DNA from 2 places in the Actinobacillus genomosp. 1 genome. Region 2 is predicted to be linked to the other one. Evidence: riboswitches for the same ligand, from Rfam matches in the RefSeq annotation. Region 2 holds a riboswitch; the other holds the start of a gene.

Region 1 (5,120 bases), 400 kb from region 2:
TCGCTGTTATGGCTGGCGTGATCGGCACGGAAGGTCGCCACTTCGTAAATATCACGTCCGAATACGATATGTGCCAAACGAAAACGGCGTCCGATTAAACGGCATTGGCGACCGAAGATTTTCTGAATCTCTTCCGGTTTTGCATTGGTCGCAACATCAAAATCTTTCGGCTTATGCCCTAGCAATAAATCTCGAATACAGCCGCCGACCACATAAGCTTCAAAACCGGCACGTTGTAATTTTTCAACAATCGCTAACGCATTTTTAGGGAAATCTTTCGGCGTAATATCATAATGTCCGGCATTTACTGTAAATTTTTTGTGCAATAAATGGGAAGGAAGATCCGAGTGCTTTTTCGGTTTCTTCGTAGAACGTTCCGACTGTTCGTTAAAAGCCAGAGCGGGACGCTTGGATTTAGGTTGTAATTCTACCGCTTTAACTTTTCTTTCTTGCTTAGCACTAAGCGTTTCTTGTTCGGCAAGCGGTTGTTTTTTTGATTTTTTTTGTCGAGAAAACAACGACTTAATATAGTTAAAAATAATCCACCTCAAGGGAATAAAATTAATCGATTGATAAACGGCACTAACTAAATGATCATAAAAATAATGGACAATGTAACATTGTCCATATTCATTGCCGTTTATCCATTCTTAATTAAGCTTATAAGCCCATTTGCTTTTCACGGATTTCCGCAAGTGTTTTGCAATCGATACACATATCCGCGGTCGGGCGCGCTTCTAAACGACGTAAACCGATTTCAACACCGCAAGTTTCGCAATAGCCGTATTCGTCTTCGGCAATGCTATTTAACGTTTGCTCAATCTTCTTAAGCAATTTACGCTCACGGTCACGGTTTCTTAATTCAAGACTGAATTCTTCTTCCTGAGTGGCACGGTCCGCAGGATCGGCGAAATTAGCGACTTCTTCCTGCATTTGGTTTTTTGTACGCTCAGCTTCGTCCATAATTTGCACATGCCATGCACGAAGAATTTTACGAAAATGCTCTTTTTGCGCATCATTCATATATTCTTCATCTTTCTTCGGTTGGTAAGGTGTTACGCCCGCTAAAGCTAATAAACCTAATGAAGTGGTGTTTGCCACTTGAGACATAATTTCACTCCTTGTTGGATGAGTTCATCCTAAATTCAGTAAATTCAAACTAAAATTTTTACGCTAATTTAAAAGGGCGTATAAATAGCAAATGTAATCCCTTTTGGCAATTAGAATTTGCAAAAATTTTTATAATTTTCACCGCTTAGCAGACAAGAAAAATGGCTAAAGATTCCTTTAGCCATGAAAAAAGATGAATAATTCTTTTATTGCCAGCTTTTCGTCCAAGTCGCCAGCCAGCTTTTTACCTGCGTAGCATCAGGCATTTTAAAGGCTAACGGCTTATAATCCGGCAATTTATCAAAAGCGGAATCCGGTACTGATCCAACCACCGGTTTCATCACATTATGATACGAAATAACTTTCTGCGCTTCCGGCTGGTGTAAGAAAGCTAAAAATTGTTTCGCCAATACTTTTTGTTTACTGCTATTCAAAATGGCGGCGACTTCCGTTTGCACCAAATGCCCTTCGTCAAATTGGGCGGCAACGTATTTATCGGTTTTATCATGCCATTGATGATAAAGCGGAGAAGTGGAATAGCTTAACACTAAATCCGACTCCCCTTTTAAAAAGGCACTATAAGTTTCCGACCAGCCTTTTCCGACCGTTACCGTATGTTTGGCTAAGGTTTGCCATGCTTGTTCGGCTTGCTCGCCATATACTGTATTTAACCAAAATAATAAACCGCGTCCGACCGTACTGGTACGAGGATCTTGGTAAATCACTTTCAAATCTTGACGTTCCACCAATTCTTTTAACGATTTCGGCGGATTCGCTAATTTTTCTTTATCGTAAACAAACGCATACTCGCTATAATCATACGGATAAAAGGTTTTATTCTCCCAATTTAATGGAGCTAGGTTTAAATCGTGCGTTGCAAACAAACCGGTTTTTTCCGCTTCCGCCATCGTGAAATTATCAATGCCCAACATTACGTCCGCTTTTGTTTTTTTTCCTTCCAAACGAATACGGTTTAGCATAGTAATACCGTCTTCAAACGGCATAAATTTCACGTCACATTGGCATTGCGCTTCAAATAAGGGTTCTAATTTAGGAGCAGGTCCCCAATCCGATGAAAACGAATCGTAAGTATAAACGACTAAAGTAGGTTGTTGCGCATAAGCGACACCGGTAACGAAAGCCGATAATGCGGCTATTTTGGCGAGTTTCATAGATGTCCTTCTAAATTCGGATAATATAGAAGGATTTGAGCGAAATATACTTTTTCTGTAAGAAAATAGAATCAAAGTATCTCAAATCCCTACGCTGATACTAATCAGATCAGGTTCTACGGGTATGGTATTTCTCAGCTTCGTAAAGCACCCCAATGAGAACGAATCAATTGTAAGTCAAGCGTAAACATAATGCAAATTCAAAAGGCAAACGTTTGCTTTCTTCCGATAAAAGGACTATACTATAGCCCTAGTGCCAGAAAGGAACTAGATAGATTTATATGCAATACTTTACAACATACTTAAACACTCATTTAGGCCAAACATCATATCGCTATGGTGCTTGGCTCTTTTTTTGGCATTTCAATTTTTAACAGATCTCCTCGCTAGAGATCTTTTTTTTACCTAAATTAAACAAGTCGTAAAGAGGAATAAATTAACATGAGCCAATTAATTCGTACGCTTAAAAGCCATATTCGTGACGAAATTATTAAAAAAGGCGGTTGGGTAAATTCTCATGCCCATGCTGACCGCGCATTTACTATGACGCCGGAAAAAATTGCGATTTATCAAAATGCCAACCTTCAGCAAAAATGGGACTTAGTGGATGAAGTGAAACGTAACTCGACGGTTGATGACTATTACCGTCGTTTTTCTCAAGCTATCGAATTAATGATTTCACAAGGGGTAACCGCATTCGGTACTTTTGTGGATATCGACGGCGTATGTGAAGACCGTGCGATTATCGCCGCACATAAAGCACGCGAAGTATATAAAAGTGATATCGCTTTAAAATTTGCCAACCAAACTTTAAAAGGGGTTATCGAGCCTACCGCTAAAAAATGGTTTGATATCGGTTCCGAAATGGTGGATATGATCGGCGGTTTACCTTATCGCGACGAATTGGATTACGGCAAAGGCTTGGAAGCGATGGACATCTTAATGGATAAAGCCAAATCGCTCGGTAAAATGTTGCACGTGCATGTGGACCAATTTAACACGCCGAAAGAAAAAGAAACCGAACAATTATGCGATAAGGCGATTGAACATGGTATGCAAGGTCGAGTGGTCGCGATTCACGGTATTTCTATCGGTGCGCATCCGAAAGAATACCGCAAAATGCTCTACCAAAAAATGCGCGATTCGCAAATGATGGTTATCGCTTGCCCGATGGCGTGGATTGATAGCGGCCGTAAAGAAGACTTACAACCGTTCCACAACGCACTTACACCGGCGGACGAGTTAATTCCGGAAGGCATTACCGTAGCAATCGGTACCGATAATATCTGCGACTATATGGTGCCGTTATGTGAAGGCGATATGTGGCAAGAACTGAGCTTACTTTCAGCCGGTTGCCGTTTTACCAACTTAGAGGAAATGGCGAATATCGCTTCAATTAACGGCAGAAAAGTATTAGGTTTACTCTAACCCTCTCATACGACAAAAAAACCGAGCGAAAACGCTCGGTTTTTTTATCATCGTTCAATACTAGCGTTTATAAATATCCTCGCCGTTTCGGCGGGTTTTGAGTAAACGTAAAATCCATACGTATTGCTCCGGATTTTTCGTCACAAAATACTCAATCACTTTATTCATTTCTCGGGCGGATTGCACCGGGTCACCGGAAAATTCCAACGCCGGCAAAATTTCCATTTGATATAGGCTCTTTTCCGCATTGTAAATCGGAAACATCGGAATCACTTCCGCATTAGCGACACGAGCCATTTTATTCAGCCCCGGTAGGGTGGCTTTTTCCGTCGCAAAGAAATCGGCGTAAACGCTTAATTCTTCGCCGAAATCCTCATCAGGTAAAAAATAGCCCATATTGCCTTTACGCACATCGTTTAGAAACGGTTTAATACCGTTTTGGCGTGTATGCATTTTTCCGCCGAAACGTTCGCGCGTTACATTCCAAAGCCAATCAACCAATGCGTTTCGGTGAGGGTTGTACATTGAAACCATTGGCATTCCGTGCGTATGCAGAATAATACCTGAAGCATCAATCGCCCACGTATGCGGCACAAGCAAAATAATATTCTTACCGTTTTGTTTAGCTTGTTGCAGATGTTCCAAGCCTAAAAATTCACTACGCCGTTGTAAATGTTTTACCGAACGAATTGCGATTTCACCAATCCCCAGCATAGTTTGTGCTACGGTAATAAACATTCGCTCAATCACTTGTTCACGCTGCTGTTCGGACCAATTCGGAAAGCAATAACGTAAGTTTGTATCCGCACGATGATATTGCTTTTTGCCTTTTTTCTTTAAGTAATTTTTGACTACTCTTCCGACAAAAACGGCTAATTTATCACGTAAACGAGCCGGCACATAAGCCAGAACGACCAGCGCCAAAACACCAAGCCATACGCCCCAATATTTCGGATACAAAAATTCCTTTAAAAATTTATGTTCATACCCTTCTCGGGCTGTAATTCGTTCTGCCATTCGGTTCTCTATTTCTTATCAATCAAATTCTTTACCGCCAAAATGACCCCAAGCCCAATAAATGCACCGGGAGGTAAAATTGCCAGTAATAAACCCGAGTCTAAGTGTAACACATCAATTCGTAAAGATTTCGCCCAATCGCCCAGTAATAAATCCAAGCCGTCAAATAAAGTACCGTTTCCAATCAGTTCTCGAATCGCTCCTAGCATCACAAGACTGAAAGTCATTCCCAAGCCCATGGCAAAGCCGTCAAAGGCGGAATGAGCTACCGAATTTTTTGAAGCAAAAGCTTCCGCTCGCCCGATTACAATACAGTTGGTCACGATAAGCGGAATAAAAATCCCCAGCGACTGATAAACCGGATAGGCAAAAGCATTCATTAGGAGCTGTACC
Region 2 (5,120 bases):
TTATTTTTTACGATCACAACCGGCTTTGTACAACTTCGATTGCTACCGCGTAGCTTACGTGAAATGTGGGGCGGACGTTCGGCTGAAGGCGATTCTTTAACGCCTTTCCAAGCATTTACAACCGGCTTAGCCAGTCGTGTCGGTGTAGGTAATATCGGTGGCGTAGCAACGGCAATCGCATTAGGCGGTCCGGGGGCGGTATTCTGGATGTGGGTAACCGCATTAATGGGTATGAGTTCGGCGTTTGCGGAATCGTCACTTGCCCAGTTGTATAAAACACGTGATCCGAACGGTATGTTCCGAGGTGGTCCGGCATACTATATTACACGCGGTTTAAAATTTAAGCCTATGGCGATTGCGTTTGCGGTGACATTAATTTTTACCTTCGGTTTTGCGTTTAATGCGGTGCAATCCAACTCGATTGTGGCGGCAACCAGTAAAGCATGGGAATGGGACGGGCAATATATCGGTTTGGTATTGGTGATTGTAACCGGTATTATTATTTCCGGCGGGGTAAAACTTATCGGACAAGTTTCTGCGAAAGTTGTACCGATGATGGCGTTATTTTATCTGATTATTGCCGTCATCATTTTAGGTATGAATATAGAACGAGTTCCTGAAGTTTTAGGGTTAATTATTGATAGTGCTTTTGATTTTTCTGCAGCGGCGGGCGGTATGTTCGGTGCTTTGGTTTCAAAAACAATGCTGATGGGGATTAAACGCGGTTTATTCTCAAACGAAGCGGGTATGGGTTCCGCACCGAATTCAGCGGCGACGTCCGATGCAAAACATCCGGCAAGCCAAGGTTTGATCCAAATGTTAGGCGTATTTGTCGATACGATAGTGGTGTGTACCTGTACGGCAATTATCATTTTAATGTCGGATAACTACGGTAATGAAACGTTAAAAGGGGTTGAATTAACCCAAACCGCTCTGCAATACCATTTAGGTGAGTTCGGTGTACATTTCTTAGCGTTTATTTTGTTATTATTCTGCTATACCTCAATTATTGGTAACTATGCTTATGCGGAAACCAATATTCGTTATATTAAAAATAAACCTTGGTTTGTTTGGGCTTTCCGTGCCGTCGTTCTATTCTTTGTTTATTTTGGCGCAGTGCGTGACGGCGGTATCGTTTGGGCGTTTGCCGATACGGTAATGGCATCTATGGCGGTGATTAACTTAATTGCAATCTTGATTCTTGCACCAATTGTATGGCGTTTATTGAAAGATTACCTTCGTCAGCTAAAAGCGGGACAAGAGCCGGTATTTAAGATTGAAGAACATCAAGATTTAATTCATCGCGGTGTAGATCCGTTAATTTGGAAGTCTAAAGAAGATTAATAAATAACCTATTAGCATTAGCTAAAGAAGCGATAATATCTTATGGTGTTATCGCTTTTTTATATCCGACGACAAGTACGGGTTTTGTTAATTTTGAATAAAATTAGACCGCTTGCCGATTAAATCTGTGAGATTTCTCTTATTTTTTTAAGCAAACGGTTGGCTTTTTTCGGTAATTTCTTTAAACTGATAACAATTTTTAGTCGGGGTGCCTCCAATGAGGCTGAGATTAAACCCGTGAACCTGATACAGTTAGTACTGACGTAGGAAACTAATATGCTTATTTTCATTTCAATTATTCCAATCTTTTTTTCATTAAATTCATCTCGTTCAATTCATTTTAGCCGTTAATTAGCGGTCGTTTTTCATACCCATTTTTCGAGGTATTCAATGAATTGTATCGAAATTCATCAGTTGCATTTTGCATTCAAACAGCAGGTTATTTTTAATAACTTCGACTTCGTATTGCCGAAAGGTAAATGGTGCGCTTTGCTCGGTGCATCGGGGATTGGTAAATCAACCTTACTGCGTTTAATTGCCGGATTGGAAACAACGTCAATCGGTTCAATCGAACTTGCCTCCGGTACGAAAATTGCTTGGCTTGCTCAACAAGACTCCTTATTTCCTTGGCTGTCCGTATTAGATAACGTGCAGTTAGATGCTCATTTACAAGGTAGGAAAAATGCGGAAACCTTAGCTAAGGCAGAGCAATTGTTAGCGGCGGTAAATATGTCGGAACATAAAAATAAGCCTTGTTACCAACTTTCCGGCGGACAACGCCAGCGAGTAGCTTTGGCTCGTACATTAATGCGAGATGCGGATCTTATCCTTATGGACGAGCCATTTTCCGCCTTAGATGCCGTTACGCGTTTACAGCTACAACAACTGGCAGCACAGCTTTTAGCCGATAAAACAGTGCTGTTAATCACTCATGATCCGCAAGAAGCGATTCGCCTTGCTGATCAAATCTATATTCTTAAACATCAGCCGACTCAACTATCGGATGTAATTGAGCCGTTAAGCAAAGCCCCTCGTTTTAGTGCAAACACCGAACAATGGCAATTAGAACAACGCCTGTTGGATATGCTTTCTAACGATACTAAAGGGGGCAAAAATGTTTAAACGCTTACTCAAAATAAGTGGTTTGAGCTTATTGCTGATTCTCTTATGGCAATTAACTGTGATGGGGTTTGCGTTACCGTATTATATGTTGCCGACACCACTCACCGTTTTTGAGCAAATCGTCAATCAATTTCCGCTACTTTGGCAGCATAGCCAAATTACCTTTATTGAAATTATTACCGGCCTAAGTCTGGGTTTCTTGCTTGGAGTAATGTCTGCCTTATTACTTTCGCTTTCTAAGTGGTTAAACGGTTTTTTATTGCCGTTATTAGTGATTTTTCAAGCCATTCCGGTCTTTGCGATTGCACCTTTATTAGTGCTTTGGCTCGGATACGGTATGGCTTCCAAGATTGCGATGACCATTTTGATCATTTACTTTCCGGTTACGGCAGCCTGTTATGACGGACTGCGCAATACGCCCAAAGCCTATTTGGAATTGGCAAAAACCTTAGAAATTAAACCGCTTGCCATATTACTTCGGGTACGTCTGCCGGCAGCATTACCGGCATTAGCTTCCGGATTACGAATTGCAGTTTCGGTCGCCCCTATCGGAGCAGTTGTCGGGGAATGGGTCGGATCTTCACAGGGGCTAGGTTATTTAATGTTACACGCCAATGCTCGAATGCAAACCGATTTATTATTTGCTGCTTTAACCATTTTATTACTGATGACGCTTTGCTTGTATTTTGTGACTGATAGGCTGCTACGCCGTTGGCTGCCGTGGGTTCAATATATGCGATAGCGTACAAGCGGTTGATTTTCTAAGATTTTTTACTAAGAGATAGTTATGAATTTGTCTGATCAAGATTTCTTGCGTTATAGCCGCCAAATTCTATTAGAAGAGTGTGGTATCGAAGGGCAACAAAAGTTAGCCAAAAGTCGAGTATTGGTGGTGGGCTGCGGCGGACTAGGTTCGCCGGTTGCACAATATTTAGCGTCTGCCGGCGTTGGAAAACTTTACCTTGCCGACTTTGATAAGGTGGATTTAACCAACTTACAACGCCAAACGCTATTCGGTATGAAAGATTTGAATAAGCCGAAAAGTGAACAAGCTCGGCTAAATTTACAAGAGATTAATCCGTCCGTCGAAATTGTCGCCGTCAATAAGCAATTAACCGCAGACAATTTGGCGTATTGGGTGAATAAAGTCGATGTAGTGTTGGATTGTTCGGACAATATGGCAACACGTCACGCAGTCAATAAAGTTTGTGTCGAAAACCAAATTCCGCTGATTTCCGGTTCGGCGGTCGGTATGGACGGGCAGTTATTGGGCGTGTTTCCACCTTATCAACACGGCTGCTACGCCTGTCTATTTTCCGATACCGAGATTGGTAATCTGAATTGTCGAACTGCCGGTGTTTTAGCACCGATTGTCGGCATTATCGGCAGTTTACAAGCATTAGAAACGCTGAAGTTTTTACTGGGATTAGCGGTTTCTTGTGACGGAAAGTTCGGTGTTTTTGACGGAAGAACTTTGATGTGGCAGCAGCTTGAAATGGTAAAAGATAAACATTGCCGAGTATGCGGCAGACCATAATTAAGTTTTGAATCAGAATGAGGAAATATGCAAATTTTCATTAATAATCAACCGCTTGACGTAGCGGAAAATACGTCTATCCAAACGGCGTTAGCACTTTCGCAGGCTAATTTACAAGGTGTGGCGGTCGCATTAAATCAACAGATTGTACCGAAAAGCGAATGGCAAAATTATCCGTTGCAAGAAGGGGCGAAACTCACCGTATTTAAAGCGATAGCCGGTGGTTGATAACGTTTAGTACAAATTAGGAATAGTAACATTTTAGAAAAACATCCTTCATTCGGAAAGCATATAAATAAGGAAAAAGAATATGACAGATCTTCTTAAAATTGGTGATACCGAATTTCACTCCCGTCTTTTTACCGGTACGGGCAAATTTTCAAACCCTAAAGTGATGCAACAAAGTATTGTCGCATCAGGTTCCCAGCTTGCAACAATGGCGATGAAACGTGTGGATTTAGCACAGGAACAAGACGATATTTTAACGCCGTTGATTCAGAGTGGGGTAAAACTGTTACCGAACACCTCGGGAGCGAAAACGGCGGAAGAAGCGGTCTTTGCGGCAAAACTGGCACGCGAAGCACTACAAACGAACTGGATAAAACTTGAAATTCACCCGGATGTTCGTTATTTGCTGCCGGATCCGATTGAAACACTAAAAGGGGCGGAAATGTTAGTCAAAGAAGGCTTTATCGTATTGCCTTATTGCGGTGCGGATCCGGTGTTATGTAAACGCTTGGAAGAAGTCGGTTGTGCGGCGGTAATGCCATTAGGTGCGCCGATTGGTACCAATCAAGGGCTAAAAACGCAAGATTTCTTACGCATTATTATTGAACAAAGCCGAGTACCTGTGGTGGTTGATGCCGGTATCGGTGCTCCGAGCCATGCCGCACAAGCGATGGAAATGGGCGCAGATGCGGTATTAGTCAATACGGCAATGGCGGTAGCTCGTGATCCGATTCAAGTTGCACAAGCCTTTAAATTAGCGGTGGATGCCGGTCGTTTAGGTTATTTAGCCGGGTTAGGCAAAGTGAGCCAAACCGCACAGGCAACCAGTCCATTAACCGGCTTTTTAGGCTAGGGAAGTTACCATGAAAACGAATCAGTTCTCGCATTT

Evidence for each region. Region 2 has a riboswitch for thiamine pyrophosphate ahead of NYR63_RS02750 (ABC transporter ATP-binding protein). Riboswitches for the same ligand answer to the same signal wherever they lie in the genome.
Region 1: it holds a riboswitch for thiamine pyrophosphate, as region 2 does, so the genes downstream of both, thiB (thiamine ABC transporter substrate binding subunit) here and NYR63_RS02750 (ABC transporter ATP-binding protein) in region 2, are expected to answer to the same signal.

Annotation. Positions count from the first base shown of each region.
Region 1 is NZ_CP103834.1:182,380-187,499, reverse strand. It holds gene pcnB (polynucleotide adenylyltransferase PcnB) at 1-518, opposite strand, end outside; gene dksA (RNA polymerase-binding protein DksA) at 661-1,110, opposite strand; gene thiB (thiamine ABC transporter substrate binding subunit) at 1,317-2,282, opposite strand; TPP riboswitch at 2,351-2,447, opposite strand; gene NYR63_RS00905 (amidohydrolase family protein) at 2,724-3,710, shown strand; gene lpxM (lauroyl-Kdo(2)-lipid IV(A) myristoyltransferase) at 3,771-4,727, opposite strand; gene NYR63_RS00895 (electron transport complex subunit E) at 4,736-5,120, opposite strand, start outside.
Region 2 is NZ_CP103834.1:583,477-588,596, forward strand. It holds gene NYR63_RS02745 (alanine/glycine:cation symporter family protein) at 1-1,344, shown strand, start outside; TPP riboswitch at 1,539-1,631, shown strand; gene NYR63_RS02750 (ABC transporter ATP-binding protein) at 1,735-2,466, shown strand; gene NYR63_RS02755 (ABC transporter permease) at 2,459-3,208, shown strand; gene NYR63_RS02760 (HesA/MoeB/ThiF family protein) at 3,254-4,003, shown strand; gene thiS (sulfur carrier protein ThiS) at 4,031-4,231, shown strand; gene NYR63_RS02770 (thiazole synthase) at 4,314-5,084, shown strand; gene thiH (2-iminoacetate synthase ThiH) at 5,095-5,120, shown strand, end outside.